3 regions of the Paenibacillus sp. HWE-109 genome follow, and region 2 is predicted to be linked to each of the others. Evidence: riboswitches for the same ligand, from Rfam matches in the RefSeq annotation. Region 2 holds a riboswitch; each other region holds the start of a gene.
The links. Region 2 has a riboswitch for thiamine pyrophosphate ahead of LOZ80_RS09370 (ABC transporter substrate-binding protein). Riboswitches for the same ligand answer to the same signal wherever they lie in the genome.

Region 1 (3,274 bases), 3.7 Mb from region 2:
AGCATCCGTGCCTGTTGATATGTTTGAATGATCCATAGATATGATCTCCTTTGCAAATAAAATAAGTAGTATAGATGAAACCAATCAACACTACATATTGTAGTTTTAAAGGGGGTGGGAAGTCAAATCTTGCCCATAGTTAAGTTTTTACAGGCGGTCTATTTGGAAAAAAGAGGATTTCGCGGCCCTTTTGTTGAATACTGCGATTCATGTCTATTTATGTAGAAAAAAGGGGAGAAAGCGAAAGTGTCGGAACAGAAATTAGAGCTTCATAGAAGAAATGGATTGATGGTTAAGCTATTATGGGGCTGTTTAGTTTTGGGTCTTGCAGCCGCTTACAGATCACCGGATTTAATTATGATTCTACTGGCTTATGGGGCACCGATTGCGTTGATTTGTACCTTGCTGGTGTGGAAAAAAATCTGGGTACCCTACACGATGTATGTCATTGCTATTGGGTTTAATGTCATTTCCTATTTCTTCATGGCCAATGATCCTGCTCTATCCAGCATCCTTATTTTGTACCTCGGACTTACGCTCGTTTCCTTGTATATGAACTTTCGGCCACTGATACTTAATGGCGTAATCGGTCTTATCAATTTGAATTATTTCTGTTCAACCCTTCCGGGCAGTGTCGATCTGATTGCGATTAATGTTTTCTATGTCTTGACCATCATTACACTTATTGGGCAGGGGCAAATCGGAACGCGGATGCTGGCTAATGTAGCTAAGAGTGTAAGGGAGTCGGAGCTTGCGCGGGTTAAGACGGAAGAGGTTTTAACAGGCGTTCGCAAAACGACGGAAGTGCTTGGCACATCAAGCCAAACACTGCAGGAGAATGCCTCGGTGACAGGCCGAATCACTGAAGAAGTCGTAGCTGCTTTCCAAGAAATCTCTATCGGTATCGACTCCCAAGCGACCAGTATCACGGACATTACATCGGCCATTCAAGATGTGAATGAGACGGTTGAACAGACGTCTTCCGCTTCCAACACGATGAGCAGCAGATCCCGGGATACGGCGAAAATGACGAATGAAGGCAAGAGTCAAATGGAAGATTTAGCGCTCAAAATCAAGGATATTACTGAAATAGTGACGGAAACATCGGACATCATGAATGAAGTCAACGAAGAAAATGTGAAAATCGGAAATATCGTAACGACCATTGCCGAAATAGCGAATCAAACGAACCTGCTGTCGTTGAATGCATCGATTGAGGCTGCGCGAGCTGGGGAACATGGACAAGGATTCTCGGTAGTCGCCAATGAAATTCGTAAGTTGGCACAGAATGCGCATATGGCATCAACGGATATTTCGGAAATTCTGGGCTCTATTCAGAATAAAGTGGAGTCAGCGGTTGCGAAGGTTGCTATCGGCAAAACAGCTGTAGAATCAGGCAAAAAGTCAGCAGAAAGCGTGGATCAACTCTTCGAAGTCATCCATAGAAATACGGCTGAGGTAATGGAACAAGCCGAGAATTTGCAGCAGATGAACAATCTTTTGCACAGTTCATCGCAGCGCGTAGCTGAGGAGATGACGTCCGTCGCGGCGATTACCCAGCAATCTGCAGCTTCGGTTGAACAGGTTTTGGCCAGTGCGGAAGTCCAACAGAAACGCGTTGAGGATATTGTAGATAGCATCCGCCAATTGAACGGGCTCACGCATGACCTGCAGCATTTGATAGAGAAATAAGAGGTTCCAAAAAAAGGATTGCCAAACAGCAGGCAATCAGCTACAGTTAAGCCAAATGAATAGCAACACGGGTGCTTGATGAAGTCAGGCTGAGATAGTGGCCCTATGCCACTGACCGTTAATCTGATCTGGATAATGCCAGCGTAGAGAATGAAGTGCCTTTCCTAGCACTAAGTTTATGCCTGCCGGTATTCGGTGGGCTTTTTTTACGTGTTCGCCTATCTCATTTACCAAAAACGTTCCAAGAAAAGGAGTCGAAAATCAGATGGCGCAAAAAGCAACAGCAAGCAAGGGGTTAAAATTAACCGATATTCTGATCACAATCGTGATCGCAGCGGTATTTGGGGTTATTTATCGCATTTGGGGGCCAGTGTACGATATGTTAAAGCCCATAGGGCTGCACGCTGACCAGCTCGGTTATGGCATGTGGTTTATGGCAGCGACCTTCGCTTTCCTCGTCATTCGCAAACCGGGGGTTGCCCTGCTGGCTGAACTCGCGGCGGCAACTATTGAAGCGTTGTTTGGCGGGTCATGGGGCCCAGCTACGCTTGTTTATGGTATTTTGCAGGGATTGGGAGCGGAACTTATCTTTGCACTCTTCCTATATCGTCGTGTGAACGTTGGCGTGACGGTTCTGGCAGCTATCGCATCCGCGGTGTTGTCTCTGTTCATTGACAGCTATTATGGGTATATTGATCAACTGACGTTCTGGAATTATTGCTTGTTTATTGGACTGCGTCTCTTGGGAAGCGCCTTGATTGCAGGCGTATTCGCTTACTATTTGGCAAGTGCGTTAGGACGCACAGGAGTACTGAATCTGATTCGACCTGTTTCGAAGAAAGATTACGACGTACTGGGGTAATGCGATGAGTGAGCGAATAGGAGTTACCAATCTTAGGCTAAAATATCCCGGAGAAGACGCCCCCCTGTTATTTCAGGGGGTTTCCTTTTCTATTGAGCCAGGGGAAAAAGTGCTGCTGCTGGGGCCAAGCGGTTCAGGCAAATCAACACTGCTTCAAGTGCTCAGCGGGATTGTCCCTGATATTATCGAAATCCCGCTGAAAGCGGAAGAAATTCGCACACCGACCAGATGGGGGTATGTTTTTCAAGACCCGGATACCCAGTTCTGCATGCCGTATGTGGATGAGGAAATTGCTTTTGTACTGGAAAATTTGCAAGTGCCGCGCGAAGAAATGCCTGCAAGGATCGCCTACTATCTCCAGTTAGTGGGGCTGGATCTGGCGGATACGCATACGTTAATCGGTCAGTTGTCCCAAGGGATGAAGCAGCGGCTGGCGATAGCGAGTGTGCTTGCGTTGGAGCCTGAGGTGCTGTTCTTGGATGAGCCGACCGCGCTTCTCGATGAGGAAGGGACCCGGCAAGTATGGGACACTATCCGCGAGATCAGCTCCGATAAGACACTGGTGATCGTGGAGCATAAAATCAGCGGAATGCTCGATCTGATTGATCGCATCATCGTGATGGCTCCAAATGGAGAGCTATTGGCGGATGGTCCTCCGCAGCAAATATTCCAGGCATATAGGAAACAGATTGCGGAATACGGCATTTGGTATCCAGGTGT
Region 2 (3,274 bases):
CGGATGCGCATACCGGCGAACCGATCTATTATACCAAGCATCAGTTAATGAAAGAGACAATGCCTATTGTACAGGCTTCTAGCTCACTGCCGTTTGTAGCAAAGCCGATTCATTACGAAGGCCGCACGTTATTCGATGGCGGATTGGTCGATCCGATTCCGGTACAGAAGTCAGTTGCGGATGGCAATAAGAAACACATTATCGTGCTGACCAAAGAACAAGGATATCGCAAGAGTCCATTCAAACAACGGTGGCTTGCCAAAAGCTTTTATCCGAAATATGACGGCCTCGTGAATGTGCTTGTGAATCGAAGTGAAATCTACAATGCTACCTTGGAGACCATTTCCAAAATGGAAGCTGATGGCAGTGCAATCATCATCCGTCCTTCTGCCAAAGTGCTTGTAGGCCGGATGGAGAAGAACCCGAAGAAATTGGAAGATCTGCATGATTTGGGCTACTCGGATGCGAAGCGGATGGGTTCCCAATTAAAAAACTGGTTATTGACATAAGCGACAAAGGAGCTGTTCGTATGGGCGTATCTCAACAAAAAATCACAACATTTTTGATGTTCACTGGCCAGGCCGAAGAAGCTATGAATCTGTATACTTCTGTCTTCGATCAATCTGAAATCGTCAGCATAAAGCGATACGGCCAGAATGAAGCGGGAGCGGAGGGCAGTGTGATGCAGGCGAGGTTTTCCATCCATGGACAGGAGTTTATGTGTATAGACAGCAGTGTGAAACATGCATTTACGTTCACGCCATCCATTTCACTTTATGTAAATTGCGAAACGGAAGAGGAGATTGAGCGTGTTTTTGCTCAACTATCGCAGGATGGTCAAGTCTATATGGCGCTCGGGACCTATCCGTTCAGTAAGAAATTCGGTTGGGTTGGGGACAAGTTTGGTGTTTCCTGGCAGTTGAATTTACTAGGGAATGATAAGGAGTAACCTGTTAAGTACAACGGAACTTGCTCTTGGAAAGGAGTATTCGTGATTGTTGTTAACTATCCTGCTTTTCGTAATCGCTGGGATCGCTGAAATTGGCGGAGGATACCTGGTGTGGCTCTGGCTGCGAGAATCCAAGCCACTCTCGTACGGTATTGTAGGAGGAATAATCCTTGTCTTGTACGGTATTATTCCAACTCTGCAGAGCTTTCCAACATTTGGGCGAGTCTATGCAGCTTACGGCGGTGTATTCATCATTCTTGCCGTGCTGTGGGGATGGTTTGTTGATAAAAAAACACCTGATATGTACGATTGGATCGGAGCTGCTGTTTGTGTTGTAGGGGTCTCCATTATGCTTTGGGCCCCTAGAAGTTAATAATTTAGAAGGTAAGCTTGCTTAATTCAATAAGTAGGGGTATATTTCTCTTATGTGAATTGAATAACCACCAACCGGGAGCTTGATTAGTCAGGCTGAGAGTGCGGGATATACCGCTGACCGTTCGATCTGATCTAGGTAATGCTAGCGCAGAGAATGATAGTACAATTAATTAGTGTACTAATGTCAACGTATACGCCGCACGAGACGATTTTGTCTTTTGCGGCTTTTTTGTATCTTGGGTAATGCCAGCGTAGAGAATTCACACAAATGCACGTCCTTTCGGTCAAGCTTCGATAGGGTTTATCATTTTCTACTTATGGCGCTCCCGGATAATGGGAGCTTTTTCTTATGGTTGGATGTAAAGACGAGAGGGGAAACTAGGAATGAACTGGAAGAAAATCGCACCATGGATGCTGGTAAGCCTGTCTATCGCGTTGGCAGCGTGTGGCAATGAAGCCGTTAAACCGACGGAATCGGCCAAACCGGCCAAGGCACTGACGAATATTAAGGTGGTTTTGGACTGGACGCCGAACACGAATCATACGGGACTGTACGTGGCTAAGGATCAAGGCTTTTTCGAACAAGAAGGCTTGAATGTGCAAATCATCGCTCCCGGAGAGGGCGGCGCGGATACGATGATCGCTTCAGGAGCTGCTGAATTCGGGGTTAGTTATCAAGAAAGCATTACACAAGGTCGTATCCAAGGTGTTCCTTTGGTTTCGCTTGCCGCAGTGATCCAGCATAATACATCAGGATTTGCTTCGCCGGTGGCGAAGAACATCAAATCGCCCAAGGATTTTGAGAATAAAACATACGGTGGTTGGGGGGCTCCGGCTGAAAATGCTATGATTGAATCCCTCATGCAATCAGAGAAAGCGGATCCGAGCAAAGTGAAGATTGTTAATATTGGTGAAGCTGATTACTTCACAGCGGTGAAACGTGATATTGATTTTGCCTGGATATACTACGCTTGGACCGGCGTGGATGCTGAGCTGCGTGGAGAGCCGCTAAATATGATTTATTTGAATAAATACTCCGATAAACTGGATTATTACACACCTGTTCTGGCAACGAATGAGAAAATGATCAAAGAAAAACCAGAAGTCGTGAAAGCCTTCATGGCAGCAGCGACCAAGGGCTATCAATTCGCAATCAGCAAGCCAGATGATGCGGCGAACATTCTGATCAAAGCAGTTCCAGACTTGGATAAAAAGCTTGTGCTTGCTAGCCAAAAATGGCTAAGCACACGTTATCAGGATGATGCCCCGCGTTGGGGTGAACAAAAACGGGCAGTCTGGGAAAATTATGCGAACTGGATGCTGGAGCATAAGCTTCTGGAGAAGAACCTGGATGTAGACGCTGCTTTTACGAACAATTTCTTGCCAGCAGCTGCGAAATAAGCTCGAACTGAAATCAGACGATCAATTGGAAGGAGCAATTCCCATGGCTAATGCACTTGTTAGTATTCAAATCATTCCTAAAACGAAAAATAATGAAGATGTGATTCCTTATGTCGATCGAGCGATTGAGGTGATCGCGAAATCTGGTGTGAAATATTTCGTTTCACCGTTGGAAACAACGATGGAAGGGGAATTGGATCAATTGCTGGCAATCATTCAGGATATGAACGCCGCAATGATTGAAATGGGCAGCCCTAACGTTATTTCCCAAGTGAAAATATATTTCAACCCCTCTGGAGCGTCGATGGACAAGTTAACGGAGAAATACAGATAATGAAACAGCAACGCTGGTTCAAAGCAGGATGGCCACCTATTGTCGTGGTCATCCTTCTGCTGCTTATATGGCAGCTAACAGTGACTTGGGGAGGAACAGCGAGTTGGCTGCTGCCGAGTCCGCTCAAGATATGGAGAGACGGTACAACGGATATGCCGCGCGTCTGGATGCATAGCTTCGCCACTCTGCGATTGATGTTAATGGGCTTCGCTGTC
Region 3 (3,274 bases), 4.0 Mb from region 2:
TAAACGTGAACGAAACTCATAAGGACCAATTTTTAACATGTGAATTATCCCCCTCCGACAAAATGTACGATCTCGATTTGATGTCCTTCCGAAAGCTGAGCTTCGGCATGATCTTCCTTTTGTAAAATAGCTTGATTATGTTCCACTACGAGCATTTTTTCACCCAAAGCAAAATGCTCGAGCAGCTGGTCAATGGTCCGAATGGTATCCGGAACTTCCACCGATTCACCGTTAATGTGCAGCTTCAATGCTTTGCAGCTCCTTTCTACTTCCGTTTGTTGCTGACAAATGGGACTGGTCCTGCTGCACGACACGCTTGGATACTGCTGAAAAATCCGGGCTAAAAGCGTCCAGCCACGGCTCCACGCCTAATGCCGTTCCCAGTTCGCCAACGACTTGATCGGCAATTACCTTACCGGTAATTGGACTAAGCACAATCCCGTTGCGGTAATGCCCGCATGCCGCATACAGCCCCTCATACTCCGGTACTTTGCCGATGTAAGGCAAGCCATCGGCTGTCTGCGGCCGCAGCCCCGACCAGGCCTTCTCCCACTCCGCAGCGCCGATTGCAGGCATAAGCTGCCTCGCCCGATCCATCAGCTCGGCAAGCCCCGCCATCGACACCTTCCGGTCGTAGCTGTGCGGTACCATTGTTGCGCCGACCAGCAATCGACCGCCAGCTTTAGGGACAATATAGCACCCTGGTGTAAACAGGGTTTTCCTAAGTTCCTGCTTCGGTGTCAGCACCGAGAAGCACTCGCCCTTCACGGGATACATCGGCAGCTCGATGCCGATGCCAGCCAGAAGCTGCCCGCTCCACGTGCCGGCAGCCACAATGACTTGCTCGCTCCATAGCGGACCTTCGCTCGTCATTACGCCGCTGATTCGGCTGCCGTCCTTCAGCAGCGCCTGCACTTGGGCGAATTCTTGCACTTTCGCCCCGAGTACCCTCGCTGCCTGCGCGTACGCCGCCGCCAACCGTGGCGCCTCCACCTGCCCATCCTCTGGCAGGTATAGAGCTCCGCACGTCGCCCCGCTGAGAGCGGGCTCCAGCTTGGCGGCTACGGCTGCGCTCAGCCACTGCGCTTGCTCGCCCGCTGCGAGCTGCAGCTTCTCACGCGCCCGCAGCTCGCGCTCTTGCTCATCGCTGAACGCGACGTTCAGCAGACCCTCACGGACGAGGCCGATGTCGATGCCCGTTAGATCTTTCAGTTCCTCGCTCAGCTGCGGGAACATCGCCCGGCTGTGACGGGCCCACTGGAACAGCGGGCCTGTGTCCGCCATCTCGGACTGCGCGCCGAGCATACCTGCTGCCGCTGCAGAGGCTTCCGTGCCTAACCTGCTGCGTTCCAGCAGGGTAACGGCCTGGCCCCGCTTCGCCAGATAATAGGCAATGGATGAGCCTATGACACCACCGCCGACAATAAGAACATCACTCGTCTGCTTCATTTAACTCACCTCCGTTCGCTCTAGTCCGTATTTGTAAGCCAGCACCGCAGCGACTGGATCAGCCGCTTCCCAGATGCCGCTCATGACCGCTACACCTGAAGCTCCTGCATCCAGGACAGATTGAACACGCCCAGGTGTTATGCCGCCGATTGCGATCACTGGAATGGAGACGCTGCCTGCCACATTTTGCAGTTGTTGCAATCCCCTAGGCTCAGCGCCTTCCTTCGATCTTGTCTCAAAAATATGACCATACAGCAGATAATCCGCGCCCTCTTCTTCTCGAAGCTGAGCCTCTTCCTTGCTATGAATCGATAGCCCAATCCGCTGCACGCCTTTGCAAGAATTCTGGATTGTCGGCAGTGCCGGCGAACGGCCAGGGAGGTGAAGACCAGCGAGTTTCTCTGCTGCCGCTATCCAGGGAAAGCCATTCATGTAAATCCTGTCCGCAGGGATTCCTTTATCAAGCAGAAACTGCAAACCGATGTAATTTTCATCCATAGATCTCGCTTTTTCGCGAATATGGATCGCTGTCACATAGGGATGAATCTCGGCGGCAATGGCCGCCAGCTCCGCCCACGCCAACTTCCCATTCGATATAACGTGCAGCTCATGTTCTGGCATCGAAAACGGCCTCCTTTGTTCAAAAGGTCTAAAAACCACACAAAAAAACCACTTTTCGCAAAGAAAAGTGGTTGTAGGTTGCCGCATAATAAACATGCATAGATGGGGCGCCAATGATCGTTTTCCACTTTCCTCCGCTGGTATGACCCAGTTCAGGTTCGAAGGGTTCAGATTACTCTGTCTCAGCCTCACGGCGCCCCTAGGGATACAAATGTATGCAATTGCTACCTATCATAGCACGTCATCCAGCAGTTGGAAATAGAAACTTTCTATCAGCCCCTATTCTAGTCACAGGCTCTGATTCCTCCTATAATAGGGAGAACGAATCACCCCCTGATGAGCTACACGAAAGGATGTTCACCTAGATGCTGTTGCAATTCAATCGTCAGTTGGAAAAGATTTTGCCTCTTATTACACCCGTCAGTGTTCTTATCGGCGTTCTTTTGGGCAGTCATTTATCCGGCTTCACTTTTTTATCTCCTTGGCTGTTTGCCTTCATGACTTTCTCTGGCAGCATCAGCTCCAGCTTCAAAGAGTTTGTCAAAGTAGTCGTCCAACCGCTGCCCCTCATCACCACACTGCTGATTTTGCATGTCGGTATGCCCCTCATTGCTTTGGGACTTGGACATGCCGTTTACAGTCACGAACCTTTGACGATTACGGGTCTTATTCTCGCAGCAGCGATACCTACGGGTATCACCAGCTTTGTCTGGGTTGCGATTTATCGCGGCAATATCGTACTGACGCTATCCATTATTTTAATGGATACGATTCTTTCCCCGTTTGTCGTGCCTTACACCTTATCGGCTTTGGTGGGTACGAAAGTCCAGCTGGACTCTTTGGCCATGATGAAAGGTCTCTTCTTCATGATCGTGGTCCCGTCATTAATCGGGATGCTGTTAAACCAATGGACAAAAGGCCAGATCAAAGAAAAATGGAGCGGACGTCTCGGCCCTTTCTCCAAAATAACGATGGGAATCGTTGTCGCTATCAACAGCTCCGTGATCGCCCCCTACTTGCGTGATTTCGACGCTGAATTGTTAGGCTTAGCCGGTCTCGTTCTGCTTATAGCTTCGCTAGGCTACATGCTGGGATGGCTGATTGCCAGGCTGATGCGATGGGATCAGGATGTTGTCGTTGCACTCACTTTCAACAGTGGCATGCGTAATATCAGTGCGGGCGCCGTGCTCGCCGTAGCTTATTT

Region 1: another riboswitch for thiamine pyrophosphate. It lies ahead of LOZ80_RS33235 (ECF transporter S component); the one in region 2 lies ahead of LOZ80_RS09370 (ABC transporter substrate-binding protein).
Region 3: another riboswitch for thiamine pyrophosphate. It lies ahead of LOZ80_RS27045 (thiamine phosphate synthase); the one in region 2 lies ahead of LOZ80_RS09370 (ABC transporter substrate-binding protein).

The regions. Positions count from the first base shown of each region.
Region 1 covers NZ_CP091881.1:7,729,514-7,732,787, forward strand. The annotation lists gene LOZ80_RS33225 (DUF3105 domain-containing protein) at 1-36, opposite strand, end outside; gene LOZ80_RS33230 (methyl-accepting chemotaxis protein) at 247-1,692, shown strand; TPP riboswitch at 1,750-1,859, shown strand; gene LOZ80_RS33235 (ECF transporter S component) at 1,958-2,554, shown strand; gene LOZ80_RS33240 (ABC transporter ATP-binding protein) at 2,559-3,274, shown strand, end outside.
Region 2 covers NZ_CP091881.1:2,330,603-2,333,876, forward strand. The annotation lists gene LOZ80_RS09355 (patatin-like phospholipase family protein) at 1-509, shown strand, start outside; gene LOZ80_RS09360 (VOC family protein) at 530-949, shown strand; gene LOZ80_RS09365 (YnfA family protein) at 996-1,322, shown strand; TPP riboswitch at 1,387-1,495, shown strand; gene LOZ80_RS09370 (ABC transporter substrate-binding protein) at 1,709-2,725, shown strand; gene LOZ80_RS09375 (thiamine-binding protein) at 2,769-3,059, shown strand; gene LOZ80_RS09380 (ABC transporter permease) at 3,059-3,274, shown strand, end outside.
Region 3 covers NZ_CP091881.1:6,325,620-6,328,893, forward strand. The annotation lists gene LOZ80_RS27030 (thiazole synthase) at 1-39, opposite strand, end outside; gene thiS (sulfur carrier protein ThiS) at 45-248, opposite strand; gene thiO (glycine oxidase ThiO) at 232-1,449, opposite strand; gene LOZ80_RS27045 (thiamine phosphate synthase) at 1,450-2,070, opposite strand; TPP riboswitch at 2,183-2,281, opposite strand; gene LOZ80_RS27050 (bile acid:sodium symporter family protein) at 2,436-3,274, shown strand, end outside.